DNA from 2 places in the Pseudomonas salicis genome. Region 1 is predicted to be linked to the other one. Evidence: riboswitches for the same ligand, from Rfam matches in the RefSeq annotation. Region 1 holds a riboswitch; the other holds the start of a gene.

The links. Region 1 has a riboswitch for cobalamin ahead of ACWKWE_RS02790 (ABC transporter substrate-binding protein). Riboswitches for the same ligand answer to the same signal wherever they lie in the genome.
Region 2: it holds a riboswitch for cobalamin, as region 1 does, so the genes downstream of both, cobW (cobalamin biosynthesis protein CobW) here and ACWKWE_RS02790 (ABC transporter substrate-binding protein) in region 1, are expected to answer to the same signal.

The regions. Positions count from the first base shown of each region.
Region 1 covers NZ_JBSKHU010000001.1:597,855-605,015, forward strand. The annotation lists gene ACWKWE_RS02780 (ABC transporter ATP-binding protein) at 1-513, opposite strand, end outside; gene ACWKWE_RS02785 (FecCD family ABC transporter permease) at 510-1,550, opposite strand; gene ACWKWE_RS02790 (ABC transporter substrate-binding protein) at 1,547-2,566, opposite strand; cobalamin riboswitch at 2,688-2,896, opposite strand; gene ACWKWE_RS02795 (aspartate/glutamate racemase family protein) at 2,955-3,674, opposite strand; gene ACWKWE_RS02800 (aldo/keto reductase) at 3,794-4,789, opposite strand; gene ACWKWE_RS02805 (ATP-dependent Clp protease proteolytic subunit) at 5,155-5,712, shown strand; gene ACWKWE_RS02810 (hypothetical protein) at 5,771-5,935, shown strand; gene ACWKWE_RS02815 (con-10 family general stress protein) at 6,006-6,203, opposite strand; gene ACWKWE_RS02820 (endonuclease/exonuclease/phosphatase family protein) at 6,352-7,110, opposite strand.
Region 2 covers NZ_JBSKHU010000001.1:382,059-389,219, reverse strand. The annotation lists gene cobN (cobaltochelatase subunit CobN) at 1-2,128, opposite strand, end outside; gene cobW (cobalamin biosynthesis protein CobW) at 2,131-3,201, opposite strand; cobalamin riboswitch at 3,335-3,555, opposite strand; cobalamin riboswitch at 3,623-3,835, shown strand; gene ACWKWE_RS01795 (CbtB domain-containing protein) at 3,933-4,118, shown strand; gene ACWKWE_RS01790 (CbtA family protein) at 4,130-4,855, shown strand; gene ACWKWE_RS01785 (cobalamin biosynthesis protein) at 4,855-5,256, shown strand; gene cobM (precorrin-4 C(11)-methyltransferase) at 5,397-6,143, shown strand; gene nfuA (Fe-S biogenesis protein NfuA) at 6,840-7,161, opposite strand, start outside.

The DNA.
Region 1 (7,161 bases):
CAGCAACAGGATCTGCGGCCGTTGCGCCAATGCTCTGGCAATGTGCGCCCGCTGCCGTTCGCCGCCCGACAGCGTGTGCCAGGCTCGATGACGAAGGGGCTCAAGACTCACATCGGCAATCGCCTCACTGACGATTCGCGCGTCTTCCGCGCTCCACGGCGCCAGCGCGGACAGCCACGGCGTGCGCCCCAACTCCACGGCTTCAAGCAAGCTGATCGAATCGCCGGTTTCAGCTTGTTGCTCGACCACCGCCATCCGCTGCGCCAGGTCGCGACGGCGGATGGCAGACAACCGTTCCCCGTGCAGGAATACTTCGCCTGAGGTGGGCGTCTGCAACCCGGCCAGCAACTTGATCAGGGTCGATTTGCCTGAACCGTTAGGGCCCACGACGCCGAGGTTTTCCCCCGCCCGAATCGACAATGACACGCCGCTGAGCAACGTCGCGCCCTTGACGCTGTAGCTCAGATTGACCGCGCTGAGCACGCTGGCGGCCTGTTCGACAGAAGCGTTCATCGGGCGCGATTTCCCCGCATCAGAATCAGTGCAAACACCGGCGCGCCGACCAGGGCCGTGATCACGCCAATGGGCAGCACCTGGCCCTTGATCAGCACCCGCGACAGCACATCGGCGGCGATCAAGAACAGCGCGCCGCTCAAGGCACTCAACGGCAACAGCCGCGCATGCCGCACCCCGACGACCATGCGCACGGCATGGGGAATCACCAGTCCGACGAAGCCAATCGAGCCGACCATCGATACCATCACTGCCGTCACCAACGCTGCGGTGGCGATCAGAAGGGTCTGCACCCGACGCACCGGAATCCCCAGCGAAGCCGCCGAGTCGGCACCAAAAGTGAATGCATCCAGTGAACGCCGATGCCACAGGCACACCACCAACCCCAGCAGCACCACCGGCACGGACAGCGCCACCGAGGTCCAGCGCACGCCACTGAGATTGCCCAATAGCCAAAACATGATGCCCCGGGCCTGTTCGGCGCTGGCGGATTTGGTGATCAGGAACGACGTCAGCGCATTGAACAGCTGCGACCCGGCGATCCCCGCGAGGATGATTTGCCCCGTCGCCGCCTGGCTGCCCGAGGCCCGAGACGACCGTGCCAACAACGCGACCAGGGCAAACGCGGCAATGGCCCCGGCGAACGCACCCATCGACAAGGAAATCGCCCCGGCGCCCAACCCGATGATCGCGACCAACACCGCGCCGGTCGAAGCCCCGGCGGAAATCCCCAGCAGATAAGGGTCCGCCAGCGCGTTACGCAGCAACGATTGCAGCACCACGCCGGACATCGCCAGGCCCGCGCCACAGGCCGCCGCGACGATGGCCCGGGTCAGCCGGTAATTCCAGACAATGCCCTCGTCGATGGGATCGACCGCATAACCGGCCGCCCACAGCTTGTTCGCCAGCACCTGAAAGATCACCGGGACGCTGATGGCCGTTTCGCCGATGGCCACGCCTGCGATCACCGCCAGTATCAGCAACGCGCTGACCCACAGGCCATGGCCCAGCGAGCGGACGACGTTCAGGATGTTCATGGCGCGTCAGTGGCCTTGGCCAGTTGCTCGATGCCGTCGAACAGGCGAACGCTGGACTCCATCGCACTGGCGTCCATGATCACGATGCGGTTGTTTTTCACGGCGTCCATGTTGCGGGTCACCGGGTCGGACTTGAGGAAGGCCAGTTTCTTTTCGTGATCGTCAGCGGGGAAGCGGCGACGGTCCATGCGCGCGATCACTAGAATCGTCGGGTTGGCCTTGGCGATGGTTTCCCAGCCCACGGTCGGCCATTCTTCGTCCGAATCGATGACGTTGCGCATGCCTAGTGTGTCGAGCATGAAGCCCGGAATGCCTTTGCGCCCGGCGACGTACGGATCGGTGTTGATGTCCGGGCTGGAGAACCAGAACACCGCCGAAACCCTGCTCGCGTCATGGGCCTTGGCGTGTTCGATGGCCTGAGCCAGACGGGCCTTGTAGCCATCGATCAGTTGCTGGCCGCGATCCTGAACGTCGAAGATTTCCGCCTGTTGCGCGATGCTTTTGTACAGCGCGTCGATGCGGAACGCTTCAAGCCGAGTCCCGTCAGCGCCGACCAGATTGTTCTTGCCTTCGCAGTCGGACGGCAGGATATACGTCGGGATCTTCAGGTCGTGAAACTGCTGGCGGGTGCCGACCGCACCTTGCGGACCGACCATCCATTCGAACTGCACCGGCACGAAGTCCGGGTGCTTGCCGATCACCGATTCGAAGCTCGGCGCGTTGTCGGCCAGGCGCTCGATCTTCGCGTTGGCGTCCTTGAATTGAGGCAGGGTGTCGTTGAACCACAGGGAAGTGCCAATGACCCGGTTGCTCAGGCCCAGCGCATAGAGCATTTCGGTGGCGGCCTGGCCGATGGTCACGGCTTTGTGAGGCGCCTGGGCAAAGGTCAGGGGCACGCCGCAGTTGTCGAGGGTCAACGGGTAGTGGGTCGGTGCAGCCAACGCGGAGGGGGACATGAACGCTGCGCTCGACAGCGTCAGACCGGTGAACAAGGGAGCAAAGCGGCGCAGCGACATCGGGGTTTCTCCAGTGAGCCTGTGATCGACGAAACAGGCACTGGAAAGCACACCCTGACGGCAGCCGAAGAAAAGAGGCAAGCACCGCGCACGGGAGTCCTTCCCGGACACCCCGCCGGTGAATGATTGACGCTTGCCGGCAGGTCTCCTGACTGGCGCTTCATCACCGTGCTTCGGCCTTCCCGGGCGGTAACCCAGTGGCAAACAGGAAGCACGGCTCGACGCCTACAGTTGCGGGGACAGTTCCGTTTGAGCGCGCCCGATGACACAGGGCACGGCTCGTGGATTCCCTATTAATTCCGAGTGGAAACCGGCGGCGGGGATGGTAAACGATTTGCCCGAAACAGGCGACCACTCGGCGTTCGCAAGCCACGCTCCTACAGGTCCGTTATTTCAACGGCCAGCCGATCACTTTCTTCGGCCTCGGATTCGCATACGTCCGCACTTTGGAGGTCTTCAACCCCAACCGCACCAACGACTCCGCCAGCGCCACGGCGGCCGTCACGCCATCGACCACAGGCACGCCCGCACGGTCACGAATCAGCTGGTCCAGCCCGGCCATGCCGCCGCAACCCAGGCAGATCACCTCAGCCTTGTCCTGCGTCACCGCGTCGACCGCCTGCCCGGCGATGGCCTCCAATGCGCGGTCCGGCCTGTCTTCCAGCTCCAGCACGCTCATGCCACTGGCTCGCACCGACGCGCAGCGTTCGAACACACCGGCGAGTTTCAGGCGGTCTTCGATCAGCGGCACGGTCCGGTCCAACGTGGTCACCACCGAATAGGTGTGTCCCAGCAACATCGCTAGACTCGCCGCCGCTTCGGTGATGTCCACCACCGGCACGTCCAGCAATTCCTGCAAGCCTTCGCGCCCGTGCTCGCCATACCCGGCCTGAATCACCGCGTCGTAGGGCTGATCGTAGGACAGCACGCGGTCCATCACGGCAATTGCCGCCAGGTAACTCTCGAAATTGCCTTCCACCGATTCCGCACCAAAACGTGGCGTCAGGCCGATGATTTCCGTGCCGGGTGACGCAACACTGCGCGCCTGCTCGGCAATGGTGTCGGTCATGGATTGAGTGGTGTTCACGTTGACGATCAAAATGCGCATGGGGGCGGGTCTCAAGCGGTGATCATGGGATACATGCCTACCGCTGAAGCGAAAACCGCGCCACCTTGGAATTCGGCGGGTGAGACGTCGAACCGTTCGCCGACGTCTCGGGTGGATCTTCAATCCTTCATCGGCACCGGAGCCTGCGGCGCAATGAAGCCTTGATCACGCATCGCTTGCCAGAAGCCGTCCGGCACCTGGGCATTCAGCGCCGCAACGTCTTCAATGATTCGCGAGGGCCGGCTCGCGCCAGGAATCACCGCCGCCACCAGCGGGTTGGCCAGTACGAATTGCAGCGCCGCCGATTTGATCTCGACCTGGTACTGGCGGGCGATTTCCTGAATGTGCGCGACCTTGTCGAGCATCGCTTGCGGCGCTTCCTGGTACTCGAAATGCTTGCCGCCCACCAACACGCCCGAGCTGTAGGGCCCGCCCACGACGAACTCGGCGTTGTGCTCACGGGCCTTGGCGAACAGGCGTTGCAGCGGCTGGTCGTGGTCCAGCAGCGAATAGCGGCCAGCCAGCAGAAAACCGTCCGGTTGTGCTTCACTCAGGTCCAGCGTCAGCTCGCACGGCTCGACGCGGTTCACGCCCAGGCCCCACGCCTTGATCACGCCTTCTTCGCGCAGGCGGGTGAGGGTGCGGAAAGCGCCTGTGCGGGCGATGTTGAAATGCTCGATCCACTCGTCGCCGTGGGCATCTTGCGCGATGTCGTGCACGAACACGATGTCCAGGCGATCAGTGTCCAAGCGCTTGAGGCTGGCCTCGATGGAACGCAGCGTGGCGTCGCCGGAATAATCGGTGAGGATTTTGTTTTTCAAACCGTCGCTGAACGGGCCGCTGCGGGTTTCGCTGTCCAGTTCGTCGGAAATCAACCGGCCCACTTTGGTGCTGAGGGTGTATTCGTCGCGCGGCACATGGGCCAGCGCCTTGCCCAGCCGTTGCTCGGACAGGCCCGAGCCGTAGAGCGGCGCCGTGTCGAAATAGCGGATGCCCTGATCCCACGCCGATTGCACCGTGGCGGCGGCTTCTTCCTCGCTGATGTCGCGGAACATATTGCCCAGAGGCGCTGCGCCAAAGCCGAGGCGGCCAATGATCTTGTCGTGCAGACTCATGAAAGTGTCCTGTCCGGGGTCATGGAGTGCCGGGAAAAAATGCCCGGCGTGTTGTACAGATCATGCCGTGCGGCAGGAGTTCTATGGTTCGTGTGGAGGGTGGGCACACGTGTCACACCACGCCGCAGATTTTCCCTGTGGGAGCGAATTCATTCGCGAAGGCAGTACATCCGACGCAGGTGTGTCGTCTGCCAAACCCTTTCGCGAATGAATTCGCTCCCACAGGTTTCTCAACTCGGCACGCTATTGTGAATGACCCAGCCGGGCTGCTGCAGAGGCGGCGTCGCGGCACCATGCAACTTTTGCGGTCTGCGCGCCTTCCAACCCATTACACCGCGTCGATAACCGGAAAGGGAGGGCCGTCGATGAGCGAACACATCGTCCATTTCCATTGTGGGGTCGATCAGACCACCACCGAGCATTTCCGCGACCGCTGTCTGGAAGCCCTCGACAAGGGCGCGACCGGCCTGCTGCTGAACCTCTCCACCGCAGGCGGCAGCACGGCCCTGGGCTTCACGATCTACAACTTTCTCAAGTCACTGAAGGTGCCGATCCGCGCACTGAACAGCGGCAACATCGAATCCATGGGCATCGTCATCTACCTCGCCGCCGAGGAGCGCATCGTCTGTCCTCACTCCCGGTTTCTCATCCACCCGATGAGCTGGTACTTCAACCAGAGTTCGGTGGATCACTCACGCATCCGCGAATACCTGCGCAGCCTGGACAACGACTTGCAGCGGTACGTGAACATCTATTTGAGTGAAACCGACGGGGCGATGACCCCGCTGGACATTGGCCGCTGCCTGTCATCGGAGGAAAAGGTGATTCGGGCCGAAGATTCACTGGCCTGTGGCATCGCCCATCGGGTCGAACAGCTGCAGTTTCCCGAAGGCGCCACGCACTGGACGGTCAGCGCCAGCTAAGCTCAACTCATCCACACACCGGGTCGCCAAAGAACCCGCCTGACACGAGGAACCTGCCATGCACACTCATTCGCACAAAACCCCGGACGCCGTGCCCCGTGGCGCTGTTCCGCTGGACGAAGAAGAGGTTGAAGTAGACGTCGATAACGACCCCGGTAATGAAGACCCGGGTTCGCAGTTCGACCGGGACGCCACGGTGCCGCTGATCGACCCGGACGCGTGACCGATCCAACCCACGGGCATAAAAAAAGCGAGGGCTCTCACCCTCGCTCGTTCCGCTGATCAGACGTTGATCAGGATTTACGGCCTGCGCCGCCTTGTGGCATTCCGCCTTTTTTGCTGGCGTCCGGACGTTTTTCGTCGGTTGCTTTCTGCCGGTCGTTGGCCATGTTGCTGCCACCTGAAGCCTGGCCGCCTTTTTTGCCTGCGTCGGAGGCTTTTTGGCGATCGTTCGAGAAGTTGCCAGGGTTCGATTTTCCGGTGTTAGCCATGATTGCGTACCTCTTGTTATGAGAAGGGCGAGTCATGTGGCTCGCATTAAATGGGATGAATCAAGCGGCAGTTGGTTTAAACAATCACGGCATTACCGGACAAACGGCGGGAGTGGCGAAACGATGCCAGCGCCTTGAATACGGGCGTTTACATGTGCACTTCGACCGCCAGCGGCAGGTGATCCGACAGGTGCGTCCACGGCCGCGTCCCGAGGATTTTCGGGTTGTGACTGGTGGCGTTGCGCAGGTAAACCCGGTCCAGCCGCAGCAGTGGGAAGCGGGCAGGGTAGGTCTTAGCCAATCGCCCGTGGCTTTGCTCGAAGGCCTCGTGCAAGTACGTGCAGCGCGCCAGGCGTTTGTTGCCCTGCAACTGCCAATCGTTGAAATCCCCGGCAATCACCACCGGCGCGTGTTCGGGCAGTGAGTCCAGCAGCGCGCACAGCAAATCCAGCTGCAACTGGCGGTGGCTTTCCAGCAGGCTCAAATGCACGCAGATAGCGTGCACCTCGTCGTGTCCCGGCACCTGCAACACGCAATGCAGCAGGCCCCGTCGCTCCGGGCCGGTGATCGACACGTCGAGATTGCGGTAATGCAGGATCGGGTATTTGGACAGAATCGCGTTGCCGTGGTGGCCTTCCGGGTAAACCGCATTGCGGCCGTAGGCAAAGTCGCTCCACATGCTGTCGGCGAGAAATTCGTATTGGGAGAGGGTCGGCCAGTCGTGATAGCGGGCGGCGTGGCGATCATGGCCGCCGAGCACTTCCTGCAAAAACACCAGATCGGCCCCCGTGCTGCGCACCGCTTCGCGCAGCTCCGGCAGGATGAAACGTCGGTTCAGGGCCGTGAAGCCCTTGTGAGTGTTGACCGTCAGTACGCGTAAACGATGAACGTCCCGTACGCCCGACATGTCCGAGGGGGGAAGGTGGACACCAGCAGGATCGGAAGTCACACGCACGCT
Region 2 (7,161 bases), 220 kb from region 1:
GTCGCCCGCTCGGGGATTCGCCAAACACGTGCAGCCCGTCGCGGATCTGCGATTCCTTCAGATCACACAGGTACGTGTCCAGCCGGGGCAACCAGATCGCGGCATCGGCATCGCTGTCGAGGTCTTCGCTCAGCGCCAGTTCCCGGTCGATGTGGGTTTCGCGCACCAGCCTGAGAATATCCTTTTGCAGCTCACGGGCGCGGCGCGGATCGAGCATTTGCGCTTCGTAATACTCGTCCGCGAGCAATTCCAGATTGCGTAATGGGCCGTAGGTTTCGGCGCGGGTCAGGGGCGGCATCAGGTGGTCGATGATGACGGCCTGCGTGCGACGCTTGGCTTGGGCCCCCTCACCCGGGTCGTTGACGATGAACGGATAAATGTTCGGCATCGGCCCGAGGATCGCGTCCGGCCAGCACTGTTCGGACAGGCCGACGCCCTTGCCCGGCAGCCATTCGAGATTGCCGTGCTTGCCGACGTGAATGACCGCGTGTGCGCCATACGCCTTGCGCAGCCAGAAATAGAAGGCCAGGTAGCCGTGGGGCGGAACGAGGTCCGGATCGTGATAAACCGCGCTGTGATCGACGTTGTAGCCCCGAGCCGGCTGAATGCCGACAAAGGTCAGGCCGAAACGCAGCCCGGCGATCATCATTCGGCCGTTGCGACACATCGGGTCGCTCTGCGGTGAACCCCAGCGCTCGATCACGGCGTCGCGATTGGCCTCAGGTAGCGCATCAAAGGCGGCCAGGTAGTCGTCCATTGCCATGCTCTGGTGGCAAGGGCGCTGATCGAGACTGTCCGGGTCGTTGGTGACACCGCCCAGCAAGGCATGAATCAGCGCGGTGCCCGATGCCGGCAAGCCTTCGACGGGATAGCCCTCGTCTTGCAGGGCCTTTAGGATGTTCAGCGCTGCTGCCGGGGTGTCCAGGCCGACGCCATTACCGATGCGCCCGTCGCGGGTCGGGTAGTTGGCCAGAATGAGCGCCACACGCTTGTCGGCGTTGGCCGTGCGCGCCAGCAACACCCAGCGTCGCGCCAGTTCGGCGACAAAATCCATGCGTTCGGGTTGGGCGCGGTAGCAGACCACATCGGACTGACTGCGCTCGCTGTGCCAGGCCAGGTCCTTGAAGCTGATGGGCCGACTGATGATGCGCCCGTCCAGTTCTGGCAGCGCGATGTGCATGGCCAGATCCCGAGCGCCGAGGCCCTGTTCGCTGGCTTGCCATGCGGGTTCGTTGTCCTGGGCGCAGATCGCCTGAATCACCGGAATGTTGCGGCGAAACGGTCGCAGGTGCGGGGCTTCCGGGCTGGATTGGGCGAAACCGGTGGTGTTGAGGATGACTTCGCACTCGGTCTCGTCGAGCCAGTCCTGCACGGCGCTGAGGCACGCCGGTTCCTTCAGGCTGGCCACCGCAATGGGCAACGGGTTAAGGCCCTGGGCCAACAGCCGCTCACAGAACACATCGATGAACCCGGTGTTGGCCGCCTGCAAGTGCGAGCGATAGAACAGCACCGCCGCCACCGGTTGATCGACGTGCCAGTCGGCTTGCCAGTCAGCGAGGTCGGCGCTGGCCTTGCGCGGGTGATAGATGGCCACCCGGGGCAGCGTCTGCGGCTCGTCCCAGACGTAATCGCGATCCAGCCAGCGATTGGCCAGGCAATTGAACAGCTGTAACGCGTTGTGTTTTCCGCCCTGGCGCAGGTAGTGCCAAAGCCGGTCGCGGTCCTCGGCAGGTTCGGTGCTGAGGTCGCTGAGCTCCGGGTCCGGGCGATCGTCGCCAGGCACCAGAATCAGCTTCACCCCGCCGTGCTTTCGAGAGGCCAGCTCCACCAGCCGCTCGACACCGTAGCGCCAGTAGCCGATGCCGCCGTGCAGCGAGATGAGGATGACCTTGGCGTGCTGCAACACCTCTTCGACGTACAGGTCGACCGAGGCGTGGTTTTGCACCTGCATGGGGTTGGCCAGGCGCAGGCTGGGGTAATCGTCCGGCAGTTGCTGCGCGGTTTCCGCGAGCAACGCCAGATGGGAGTCACCGCTGCACAGGATCACCAGATCGGCGGGGGTCTGGCCGAGGTCAGCGATGCTGTCGTCGGGGACGAAGCCGCCGGGCTGGGTGCGCAGCAGGTGCATGGTTAGCCTTTGATCTCAAGCGCGGCGCGCAGCTGGGCTTCCAGCACGGCAGCGTCCAGTTCCTGACCGATCAGCACGAAGTGGCTGACGCGCGCTTCATCGGCTTTCCACGCGCGGTCGAAGTGTTTGTCGAAACGTGTGCCGACGCCTTGCACCAGCAGGCGCATCGGCTTGCCCGGAATCGCCGCGAAGCCTTTGACGCGCAGGATGCCGTGCTGCACGACGGCCTGGGTCAGCGCGTCGAGCAACAGCGCTTCGTCGGCCTGGGGCAGCGAGATGGAAATAGAATCGAAAGCGTCGTGATCGTGGTCGTCGTGGTCATCGCCGTCGTGATGATCATGGTGGGTCTTGCGGCCATCGATGTGCAGCTCGGATTCGGCACCCAAGCCCAACAGCACGCTGATCGGCAGCTGGCCGTTACTGGCTTCGATGACTTTCACCGCAGGCGGCAGTTCTTCGGCGACTTCAGCGCGCACGGCGGCCAAGGCAGCAGCGTCGAGCATGTCGGCCTTATTGAGGATGACAAGGTCAGCGCTGGCCAGTTGGTCGGCGAACAGTTCGTGCAGCGGCGATTCGTGGTCCAGGTTCGGGTCGAGTTTGCGCTGGGCGTCGACCTGATCCGGGAAGGCGGCGAAGGTGCCGGCGATGACGGCCGGGCTGTCGACCACGGTGATCACGGCGTCAACGGTGCAGGCGTTGCGGATTTCCGGCCACTGGAAAGCCTGGACCAGCGGCTTTGGCAGCGCCAGGCCCGAGGTTTCGATGAGGATGTGGTCCAGATCGCCGCGACGAGCAACCAGTTCCTGCATCACCGGGAAGAATTCTTCCTGAACGGTGCAGCACAGGCAGCCGTTGGCCAGTTCGTAGACGCGGCCGTTGGCTTCTTCCTCGGTGCAACCGATGGTGCATTGCTTGAGGATTTCACCGTCGATGCCCAGCTCGCCGAATTCGTTGACGATCACCGCAATGCGACGGCCTTCAGCGTTGTCGAGCATGTGGCGCAGCAGCGTGGTTTTGCCCGAGCCGAGAAAGCCGGTGACGATGGTGACGGGAAGTTTGGCCAGTGTTTTCATGGTTGCCCTCAGGCGCAGCGGCGGGCAAACAGGACGAGAACCGCGTTGCCCTCGCAGAAGACAGGCCCGCCGTTCGATTCGCCACCGGATCACCCCGCCCGGTTGTGTTGAGAATGCGTCGGGCTGTCTGAAAAACAGGCCCGTGTTCGAGGCAGGTCTCCTGGCTCACGGCGGCGAATGGCTGGCAGTGTTGCCAGATCAGACGCATTCATCGCGCCTTCCCGCTCGCGCAGTGGCTGTGCAATGAACATGACCGTTTACAGTTGCGGGGGCAGCTGTGGCTTGCACCACATTCCCTTCTTAGCGCCGCGTCCGACTCAAGCAGAGCAGCGAACCTCAAGTGCGCAAGGCTACGCAGTGGCCGGGGGAAGGTCAACGAGGAAACGGCGCTGCGATTGACTGCCAACCGGCTCCGTGGTCTCCTACACGCCTTGTTACGGGTGCCCTTCACAGGGTGAAACGGGAAACCGGTGCGTGCAGACCTCTTGTCTGTGCAAGTCCGGCGCTGCCCCCGCAACGGTAAGCGAGCGAAGAATCAGATCCACTGTGCCATTGCGGCACGGGAAGGTGATTCTTGACGGCAGGTCCACTGCCCCTCGCAAGCCCGGAGACCGGCCCGACACATTCACATAACAAACCCGCGGTGGGCGGGCGCTGTTGAGTTGGCTACTGACGTCGGTCAGTGGTTTGCTTTGCGCCTTCCCTTCGCTGAGACCTCAGAGGGAAGCGCCATGTCGATCAGCACCACATCCCAATCCGCAAGCACTGCCAGCACCCAAAGCCAACGCCTCACTGCCGCCATCAGCGCGATGATCCTTGGCGCGTCCCTGGTCTACTTCGCCGGGTTCTCGCACATCGCCGCCGTGCACAACGCCGCCCACGACACCCGTCACAGTTCCGCCTTCCCTTGCCACTGAGACCTGCCGCCATGTTCAAGCGAATCGCTCAAACGGCCGGTTTCACCGGACTGCTCGCCGCCCTGCTGCTGACCTTGCTGCAAAGCTTCTGGGTCGCGCCGCTGATCCTCGAAGCGGAAACCTACGAACACGCCCCCGCCGCTGCAGAAGTGCATGAGCACGCGCATGGCGACGGCGCCATGGCGGCTCACGTTCATGATGAAGAAGCCTGGGAACCGGAAGACGGCTGGCAGCGCGTGCTGTCGACGACCGGCGGCAACCTGGTGGTCGCGGTCGGTTTCGCGCTGATGCTCGCGGCGCTGTACACACTGCGCACGCCAAACAGCGTTCGCGAAGGCGCGCTGTGGGGCCTGGCCGGTTTCGCGGTGTTTGTCCTCGCGCCGACCCTCGGTCTGCCGCCTGAATTACCGGGCACCGCCGCCGCCGACCTGACCCTGCGCCAGACCTGGTGGGTCAGCACCGCAGCGTCAACAGCCGTCGGCCTGGCGCTGATTGTCTTCGCCCGCCATTGGCTGCTGAAAGTGCTGGGCGCAGCGATTCTCGTCGTGCCCCACGTGATCGGCGCGCCGCAACCGGAGGTTCATTCGGCTTTGGCCCCTGAAGCGCTGGAGGCACAATTCAAGATCGCTTCTCTGCTGACCAACGCGGCGTTCTGGGTCGCGATGGGCCTGATCAGCGCGTGGCTGTTCCGTCGTCACAACACGCAACTGACCGCCACCGAGCTGAGCCACGCCTGATGAACCCGGGCACTCGTGTGATCGGCCTCGGCTGCCAGCGCGACTGCCCGGCGTCGGTGCTGCAAGGGTTGATTGAGGTCAGCCTGCTGGAACATCGCCTGTCGCTGTCCGACATCACCGCCCTTGCCTCTATCGACAGCAAAGCGTCAGAGGCGGGGTTGCTGGAACTGGCTGAACGGCTCGGCCTGCCGCTGGCGTTCTTCAGCGCCGAAGAACTGGCAGCGTTCGAGCCGCAGCTGAGTCATCATTCGCAGATCGCGTTCGACAGCACCGGCTGCTACGGCGTGGCCGAAAGCGCAGCACTGGCGATGGCGGCGCGGTTGGGCGGGTCGTCGGCGAGGTTGGTGATCGAACGGCGAAACAGCTCACGGGCCACGTTTGCGTTGGCGGCCAGCCCATGACGCATTTGGCGATGCAGTCTCTGTAGGAGCGAATTCATTCGCGAAGCGGTTCGGGCGCTAGAGATGTATTGGCTGTACCGACCCTTCGCGAATGAATTCGCTCCCACAGAGGATCAACCCCGCTATACGTTGGAGATTCAATGACCGTTTACTTCATCGGCGCAGGCCCCGGCGACCCTGACCTGATCACGGTCAAAGGCCAGCGCCTGATCCGCACATGCCCCGTCATCATCTACGCCGGATCGCTAGTGCCCGAGGCCGTTTTAGAAGGTCATCAAGCCGTTCAGGTGACCAACAGCGCCGAACTGCACCTCGAACAGATCATCGCCTTGATGAAATCTGCTCATGCACAAGGCCAAGACGTGGCCCGCGTCCACTCCGGCGACCCCAGCCTTTACGGCGCCATCGGTGAACAGATTCGTCACCTGCGCGAACTGGGCATCCCCTTCGAAATCATCCCCGGCGTCACTGCCACCGCCGCCTGCGCCGCGTTGCTCGGCACCGAACTGACCCTGCCGGACATCTCGCAAAGCGTCATCCTCACTCGCTACGGCGACAAAACCGCCATGCCTGAAGGCGAAGACCTGGGCGAACTCGCGCGACACACAGCCACCATGGCGATTCACCTGGGCGTGAACAACCTCGGCAAAATCGTCGCTGAACTCACCCCCCACTACGGCCAAGACTGTCCCATCGCCGTCGTACACCGCGCCAGCTGGCCTGACCAGGACTGGGTCACCGGCACCCTCGCCGACATCGAAGGCAAGGTCGCCGCCAAAGGCTTTCGACGCACAGCACTGATCCTCGTGGGACGTGTCCTTGGCAACGACACCTTCAGCGAATCATCCCTCTACCGCGCAGGGCATGCGCATGTGTACAGGCCGTGATATTTCAGCTGCGGGCTGTGAAACGGGGGTTGTCTGATCGTCCGCCTTCGCTGCCGTCGTAACCTCCGGCGTCTCCCACGGGTGTTGAGGCGTACCATAATCCTGCGGACAGATGCCAACTCTGTGGGAGCGAATTCATTCGCGAAAAGGGTTCAGGCGATGGAGATGGGTTGGATGTACCGGCCATTCGCGAATGAATTCGCTCCCACAGGGGGATTGGGGTTAGAACAGGAATCGCGTTGCTATCCAGAGCCGCGAAGAGCGTTAGCTCCAGCCAGAAAAGCTCTTTTGCGCGCCAGTCCAGACACCGCAGAACGCGACTTGGGTGCAGGCCGAACGCAGGCGGCGCGGAGTGGGTCGAGCGGCATGGATGCCGCGAGAGCGCCGCAAGGACATGGATGTCCGTTCGGCGCGGGCCCACGGAGCGTCGCCGGAGTGAGGGCACCCGAGGAACGAGGGCCAAACCAGGAGCAGGGCCTTTTTGGTTACTTTTTCGTGGTCCGACTTTCGGCTCTTGGAAAAAGTGACCCGCCGTAAGGGCGGAACCTCAGCCAGCCCCGACGGAAAAACCGGATATGCCCCCATACCCAAGCACACAACACACTCGCCCTTACCGTACCCAAACCCCAATCCCCCAAACGCCACGCATAAAAAAGCCCCGACCAAATCGGGGCTTCTGACTACCGCGAAGACCACTCAGTAGTAAGCATTCTCTTTCTGAGTATGGTCCGTCACATCACGCACACCCGACAACTCGGGAATCCGCTCCAGCAACGTACGCTCAATCCCTTCCTTCAACGTCACATCCGCCTGCCCACAGCCCTGGCAACCGCCACCGAACTGCAACACAGCAATGTTTGCCTCATCTTCCTCAACCACATCAATCAGCGTAACCTGCCCGCCGTGACTCGCCAGGCCCGGATTGATCTCCGTCTGCAAGTAATAATTGATGCGCTCGTTGATCGGACTGTCAGCATTGACCATCGGCACCTTCGCATTCGGCGCCTTGATCGTCAGC